One region of the Streptomyces sp. NPDC086766 genome, then DNA from elsewhere that is predicted to be linked to it. Evidence: riboswitches for the same ligand, from Rfam matches in the RefSeq annotation. Region 1 holds a riboswitch; the other holds the start of a gene.
What was found. Region 1 has a riboswitch for cyclic di-AMP ahead of ACIPM1_RS22415 (transglycosylase SLT domain-containing protein). Riboswitches for the same ligand answer to the same signal wherever they lie in the genome.
Positions count from the first base shown of each region.

Region 2: it holds a riboswitch for cyclic di-AMP, as region 1 does, so the genes downstream of both, ACIPM1_RS06305 (C40 family peptidase) here and ACIPM1_RS22415 (transglycosylase SLT domain-containing protein) in region 1, are expected to answer to the same signal.

Region 1 is NZ_JBIVBI010000012.1:111,357-115,160, reverse strand. It holds gene fahA (fumarylacetoacetase) at 1-607, opposite strand, end outside; gene ACIPM1_RS22420 (HAD family hydrolase) at 1,075-1,887, shown strand; gene ACIPM1_RS22415 (transglycosylase SLT domain-containing protein) at 1,995-2,480, opposite strand; cyclic di-AMP (ydaO/yuaA leader) riboswitch at 2,485-2,613, opposite strand; gene ACIPM1_RS22410 (polyprenyl synthetase family protein) at 3,315-3,804, shown strand, end outside.
Region 2 is NZ_JBIVBI010000003.1:108,981-112,784, forward strand. It holds gene ACIPM1_RS06295 (helix-turn-helix domain-containing protein) at 1-824, opposite strand, end outside; gene ACIPM1_RS06300 (ATP-binding protein) at 1,037-1,501, shown strand; gene ACIPM1_RS06305 (C40 family peptidase) at 1,678-2,151, opposite strand; cyclic di-AMP (ydaO/yuaA leader) riboswitch at 2,155-2,336, opposite strand; gene ACIPM1_RS06310 (hypothetical protein) at 2,719-3,018, opposite strand; gene ACIPM1_RS06315 (ATP-dependent Clp protease proteolytic subunit) at 3,026-3,661, opposite strand.

The DNA.
Region 1 (3,804 bases):
CCTCCGCCTCGATGTCGAGCCGGACGGACGGACCGAAGACCGGCGCGGGGTCGGACGGGGCCTTGCGCTGGCCCGACGGCCGGACGACGTCGGTGCCCGACACCACCACCGTGCCCGCGCGGCCGTGGTAGCCGATCGGCAGGTGCTTCCAGTTGGGCGTGAGGGAGTCCTCGGCGTCGGGGCGGAAGATCCGGCCGACGTTCCGGGCGTGGTTCTCGGAGGCGTAGAAGTCGACGTAGTCCGCGACGTCGAAGGGGAGGTGCAGGGTCACCGAGTCCAGCGGGTACAGGAACGGCGCGACGGCCTCCTGGTGGGACGGCACCGTCACCCACGCCGTCAGCGCCCGCCGGACGTCGGACCAGGCGGTGCGGCCCGCCGCCAGCAGCGGGCCGAGCGTGGGCTGGGCGAGCAGGGAGGCGTACGGCGAGCCGAGCGCCCGCGCCGCCGCGCCCGCGTCGAGGACGTGGTCGCCGAGCCGGACGCCGACGGTCCTCTCCTGCGGGCTCTGCGGAGCCTGCGAACTCTGCGACCCGGCGCGGGAGAAGACACCGTAGGGGAGGTTGTGCGGACCGAAGGGGTCGCCCTCGGGGACCTCGAAGGGGGGCATGGAGTGCTTGCCTTCCTCTCGTGCTCTCTCGTGTCGTGCTCTCTCGTGCGCAGGGCACGGGACGTCTTCCATGTGGTCGCGCCACACGTTACGGCCGAGTCGGCCGTCTTGGGCAGTGCCTAAAGAGTCTGCAATGTCCGATTCGAGGTTGTCGGAGGAGTCACTTCCGGCTCAGCGCCCTTTGGGGGCGCGGACGGGGTGGCTCCGTTCCGTAGGGGGACACAGTGGGGGGACCCGTGGCCAGGAATGCCGCCGACGTGCTGGGGAAGGATGCCGTGATCTCGCTCACGCTCACCGTCTGGCGCTGTCGCGTCCCCCTCGCGCCCAGCGCGGCCGCGCGGACAGGCACGGGGTGAAGAACCCCCGCGTACAGGGGACTTCAGGAGGTGCGGGTAGGGCTGAGGCGGCCGCCGTGGTCGTCCGGTTCCCGTCGAGTCGGGGTCGCGGTGGATCCGTATTCTCTGATCATGGCCGCCTCCCCCGTATACGCCCTCATCGCCACTGACCTGGACGGAACGTTGCTGCGCGGCGACGACACCCCGTCCGAGCGGTCCCTCGCCGCGCTCGCGCGGGTGGCGGCCGCCGGTGCCCGGCACCTCGTGGTGACCGGGCGGCCGGCGCCGAGGGTGCGGTCGCTGCTCGACGCCCTGGGAGCCACGGGCCTCGCGGTGTGCGGCCAGGGCGCGCAGCTCTACGACGCCGGGGCGGACCGCCTGCTGTGGTCGGTCACCCTGGACCGGGAGCAGGCCGAGACCGCGCTCGGCAAGATCGAGGCCGAGGTGGGGCAGGTGTACGCGGCGGTCGATCAGGACGGGGTGGACGGGCTGACGCTGATCGAGCCCGGGTATCTCATGCCGCACCCGACGCTGCCCGCCGTGCGGGTGGACCGGCGCGACGACCTGTGGAGCGCCCCCATCAGCAAGGTGCTGCTGCGCCATCCCGTGCTGTCCGACGACGAGTTGGCGGCCGTCGCGCGCGGGGTGGTCGGCTCCCTGGCGACGGTCACCATGTCGGGCCCGGGAACCGTCGAGCTCCAGCCCTGCGGCATCACCAAGGCGACCGGGCTGGCCATGGCCGCCGAACACCTGGGGCTGGGCCGCGAACACGCCCTCGCCTTCGGCGACATGCCGAACGACATCCCCATGTTCCAGTGGGCCGCCCACGGTGTCGCCATGGCCAACGCCCACCCCGAACTCAAGGCGGTCGCCGACGAGATCACCTTGTCGAACGAGGACGACGGCATCGCCGTCGTCCTCGACCGGTTGTTCCCGGAGCGGTAGCCGCTTCCGGAGGGCCGCCCGCCCGCCGGCACCCTGGGTGCCGCAGGGTGCCGCTGGGTGCGTGCCCCGTCGGCCGGTGGGCGCCGCCGGGCGCCCACCGGCGTCCGTCAGTAGGCGCCGAAGACGTTGTCGATGGAGCCGTAGCGGGTGGCCGCGTACTTACAGGCGGCCGTGATGTTGGCGACCGGGTCGTAGATGTTCCACGCCGTGCCCGGCACGTGGTAGGCGGCGAACGTCGGGTCGATGACTTGGAGCAGGCCCTTGGACGGGATGCCGGCGGCCGCGTTGGCGTCCCAGAGGTTGATGGCCAGCGGGTTGCCGGAGGACTCGCGCATGACGTTGCGGTAGATGCCGTTGTACGTGCCCGGGATGCCCTTCTGGGCCATGATCGCGAGCGACGCGCGGATCCAGCCGTCGAGGTTGTTCGGGTGTGCGAGCGTGCTCGCGGCGGCGGGGGCGGAGGTGGTGGCCGCGGACGCGTTGGTCGCGCCGATGAGCGGGAGGGCGAGAACGGCGGCACCGGTGCCGACGGCGGCGAGGGCGCGGGCGATGCGGGCGGCGCGGGGACGGCGGAGCAGACCCTGGGCAGGCATGGTGAATTCCTCTCCGTCGCCTGCGAGGTGAGCTGTCGGGTTCGGGCGGGGAGGCGCCCGGCCGTGCCCCCGAGGGCACGGCTTCACCCCTAGCCGTTCCGGCGCGGCGTACGGCACACGGTGTGCGACGTACGCGTCCGGCCCGGCGACTTACCTGGGTCCCCCGCTCCTGCCATGCGTGGTTCGTTCGATGGGTTCGCGGGCGGTGGCAGGATTCGGCGTCCGCCCGGTGGCCGGGAACGTATGCGAGAGCACATGTCCTGAACAAGTAGGCGATTCACAGCTCGTCCCTATTGACCTTGATGTGCGGCTAATGGGGTGCTTGATCCTTTGCGTACGCACAGGGTCAACTCGCCTGTGAGGAAAGGCGAAGTGCGGGTATGCGGCCAGAGTGAGGGCGGGGGAGGGGTGTGACCCAACTCACGGTTTAAGTTGGCGAAGAGCAATTAAGGCCAAGGGGACTTGGGGCATCAAGATGGACTAATCGGACTCCGTCCGGGCGTGTCCGTCCGGGTGTCACCGGAAGCCGTCGGCGGGTGGGTCGCGTGTCACCCGGGTGCCGCGAGGGTGCCGCGCTGTGAGTCGTTCGGCGGGAGGGTGGCGTACGGGTGTGCATGAACGTGGTGTGCGGGGATCGAAAGGGGCGAATCTATATTTATGCGTCCATATGAATGGATTACTTGCATACCGGGCGTGCTCCGATACCGCCTGGCCTGTATCGGTGGGCGCTAGCGGTGATCGAAACGTGACCGGATACGCTGACTTGAGTGAGGGCAGCGACCTATCGACAAACCGTGTAATCGCCAGCAGACACCAGCAGACAGGAGACCCCTCGTGACCGTCGTCGGGCCGTTCGGGCTGAGCGTGCGGGACCAGGCTCTGGAAGCCGATGTCCAGGCCGGATTGGCGGCTGTCGAGGAAGGGCTGCTCGAGGCCACCAAGAGCGAGGTCCCCTTCATCACGGAGGCCGCCCAGCACCTCGTACGGGCGGGCGGGAAGCGGTTCCGGCCGCTGCTCGTGATGCTCGCGGCGCAGTTCGGTGACCCGGAGGCGCCGGGGATCGTGCCGTCCGCCGTGGTCGTGGAGCTCACCCACCTGGCGACGCTGTACCACGACGACGTGATGGACGAGGCCGCGGTGCGCCGTGGAGTGGCCAGCGCGAACACCCGCTGGGGCAACTCGGTCGCCGTCCTGACCGGCGACTTCCTGTTCGCCCGGGCCTCGCAGATCCTCGCCGATCTCGGTCCGGAGGCGGTGCGCGTGCAGGCCGTGGCGTTCGAGCGGCTGGTCACCGGGCAGATCCTGGAGACGGCGGGACCGCAGG
Region 2 (3,804 bases), on a different contig from region 1:
GAGTCCTCGGGGGAAAGGGCGTGGATCCGAAGGGTGTTGAAGGCCTCGGTGTAGGCCTCTAGGTCTTCTTTCCGTTCGAGATAGAGGCTACTCGTCAGGTGGTCGAGAACAACCACATCTAGATCAGAAGTGCTCAGGAACGAGAAGATAACGAAAGGTCCGGTGATGCCGATGTGCGCGCCGGCGCCGAACGGCAGTACCTGGAGCCGTACTTGGGGCAACCGCGCCGCCTCCACCAGCCGGTTCAGCTGCCGCGCCATCACCTCGGGCCCTCCGACCTCCCGGCGCAGCACGGCCTCGTCCAGTACCGCCGCCAGTTCCAGCGGCGGCCGGGCGCGCAGCACGTCCTGCCGGGCCAGCCGCACCTCCACCAGCGCGTCCAGCCGCTCGTCGTCGAGCCCCTCGACGGCGGCGCGGGTCACCGCGCGGGCGTACTCGGGGGTCTGGAGCAGTCCGGGGACGACCGAGGTCTCCAGGGTGCGCATCCCGCTCGCCTGGGACTCCAGGCTGATGAAGTCCCGGTAGGTGGACGGGAGTACCCCGCGGTACGCGTGCCACCAGTGATGCCTGCCGCCGCGGTCCTCCGACCCGGCCAGCGCCATCAGCAGCTCGCGCAGCTGGGCGTCCGCGACGGCGTACGCGTCCAGGAGCAACCGCACGTCGGCCGGTTTGACCCCGCTGGCGCCGGTCTCGATCCGGCTGACCTTCGACTGGTGCCAGCCCACCATCCGGGCCGCCTCACCGCTGGTGAGACCCGCACCGGTGCGCAGCGCGCGCAGTTCGGCGCCCAGTTTCCGACGGCGCACCGCGGGACCGTTCTGCATGCGCTCCCACCTACTCCCTCCGGGCCGCCCAAATACGCTCTGCCGTGGCAGAGTTCACCGCTTCGAGCGACAGATATATGCATATCCTGGTGGATCGCCACCGCGAACGACGCGGTAATGGCAGTCTGACGACGAAGCACCAGTCCGGGACCGTACTCGAACCATCCGCTCCGTGTCGGACTGCGGTCCCGTGGGAAAGGGACGACGTCGCCATGGCAGACCATCTGGAAGCATCCGTCACTCTGCCGAGCGATCCGGCCTCGGTCGCCGCGGCCCGCGCCTTCGTGGTGGGCACCCTGGCGGAGTGGGGTCTGTCGTCGGACTCGGAGACCGCAGACACCGTCCGTCTCATGGTGTCCGAACTCGCCACCAACGCCGTTCAGCACACGCTCGGGCAGTCGCCCACCTTCACGGTGGACCTGGTGCTCGCCCGCGAGGAGCAGTTGCGCATCGGGGTCACCGACAGCCACCCGCGGCTCCCGAAACGGCTGCCGGCCGCCGTCCAACAGGACAACGGCCGGGGCATGGTGATCATCCGGTGGCTCACCGTCGAGTGCGGTGGCAGTCTGACGGTGCGGCGCACCCGCGAGGGCGGCAAGACCGTCTGCGTCGAGCTTCCGTGGACGGCGCGGGTCCGTCCGGGGCCGGTCCCGGCCGCCGGTCAGCAGGAGCCGTAGGGCGGCGTCCTGCGGGGCCTGACGGAGCGGGCCCACCGGGGGACTTGCGGGGCTGGGCCCGGCAGGGTCCGCGGACACCGTGCGGAGGAGCCGGCGCGGCCCGTGGCGGAGCCGGGGCGCCGGGCGCCCCGGTGGGTGGTGACGGCGCCCGGGGCGCCGTCACCGTGTCCAGAGGGTCAGCTGACCCGCCCGTACCAGACGCTCTTCGTCCAGATCTTCTCCAGCCTCACCACGTCCCCGGACTTCGGTGCGTGCCAGATCTTGTTGTGACCCGCGTAGATGCCGACGTGGTACACGTTCGAGCCCGAGTGGAAGAACACCAGGTCCCCGGCCCGGCGGCTCCTCGCGGAGATGTGGTGGGTCTTGTTGTACTGCTGGGAGGCGGTGCGGGGCAGCTTCTTGCCCGCCTTCTTGAACGAGTAGAGCGTCAGCCCCGAGCAGTCGAACCTCCGCGGGCCCGACGCGCCCCACTTGTAGGGGGCGCCCTTCTTGGAGGCCGCGACCTGGAGGGCCTTCGTCGCCGTCGTGGCGGCAGCGGCGTCGGTGGCGACACCCGGGACCACGATGGAGCCGCCCACGGCGGCGATGGTCAGCGCCGAGGCGGTGCCGGCCCGGGCCATCAGCGACGGGACACGATTGAGCGCAGTCATGCGCAACCCTTCGTCAACCGCCTGTGAAGGATGACCTGTCGGATTCGGGCTGGCGAAGTAGCCCGGCCGCGTTGCCGCGGCTTCACCCCAAGGGCTGCTCGGCCCGGCCATGGTGTGACCGTTCCGGCGACCCGTCGTGCCTGGGTCCTCCACTCCTGCCGATGCACTTCTGTCGACCGGTCATCCGGGCGGCGGCAGGACTCGGCGTCCGCCCGGACCGCCCCGCCGGTGTGGCGGGGGCTTGTCGTCAGACAGGGATCTTCACCTACTCATGTCCGAAAATCCCAACGGAACCGGGGATTTGTGTTGTTACTCACCACTCACCCGTTCGGGTGGACACCCACACGATCGAATGAATGTCTCACCCCCTGACGACCCCCGGACCAGCACCGGAAGGGCTCGTTCCGCCAACCGGGCGCGCGTGTCGCGCAACTCGTGGGGCCCGGAAAAAGCAGCGACGCTTACGCCGTTGGGCGGTAACCCGTTCGGCTCGTTTCGGGCCTGTCGCCAACGTCCGGTGCGGAGCGCGGACATGGCGGCCGGCGGAGCGCGGCGGCGCCCGCCGGGTCAGTCCGGCGGCAGCGTGACCCGGGACGTGCGCCGCTCGCCGTCCAGCACGCGCAGCGCCCGCGCCAGGGTGTCCGCGTGCAGTTCCGTCTCGCCCCGCTCGTGCATCAGCGCGAGGGCGTCGCGCAGCTCGATCGCCTTGCGGACGAGCGCCTGAGCGGCTCTCAGGGCCCGATAGGTGCCCTCGTGGCGGGCGGGGTTGACGCGGCCCAGCAGATCGACGGCGTCCAGGTAACGGTCGATCAGCTCGGCCTCCGCGCGCGTCAGCGCGGGCAGCGGCGGCAGCTCGGGAGGCAGCACCGGCGGCTCACCTCGCGTCCGGCGCGGCGGCGGGACCCTTGCGGCTCTCGACGATCCGGTCCACCAGCCCGTACTCCAGCGCGTCCCGGGCGTCGAGGATGGTCGTCCGTTCGAGGTCCGCGCGCACCTGCTCGGGCGTCCGTCCGGTGTGCCGTGCGAGCAGCTCCTCCAGACGGGCCCGGATCCGCAGCAGCTCCTCGGCCCGGACGGCCAGGTCGGACGCCTGACCCTCCATCGGCTCGGGCAGCACGGGCTGGTCGAGGACCACGCGCGCGCCCGGCAGCGCGTACCGCTTGCCCGGGGTGCCCGCCGCCAGCAGCAGCGCGGCGGACGAGGCGACCTGGCCCAGGCAGATCGTCTCCACGTCGCAGGTCACGAAGCGCATCGTGTCGTAGACGGCCGTCGCCGCGGTGAACGAGCCGCCGGGGGAGTTGAGGTACAGCGAGATGTCCCGGTCGGGGGACTGGTGTTCGAGGTGGACGAACTGCGCCGCCACGTCGTTCGCAGAGGTGTCGTCGACCGGGGTGCCGAGGAGGACGATCCGCTCCTCGAGCAGCTTGGAGTACGGATCCAGGGTCCGCCGGCCGGCACTGGTGTGCTCGGTGAACTCCGGCAGGACGTAGCGGGCGGACGGTCGGATCATGACGTACCCCTCCATGCGACAGGCGGTGGCCGGCAGAGCTGCTGTCTGTAAAAAATGTACAGGACGTACGTAAGTCTGTGGGGGCGCCGGCCCGGCGGGCGGGTGTCGGGTCGTGCGCGGCGCGCTCCTGCGGGAAGCTGGGG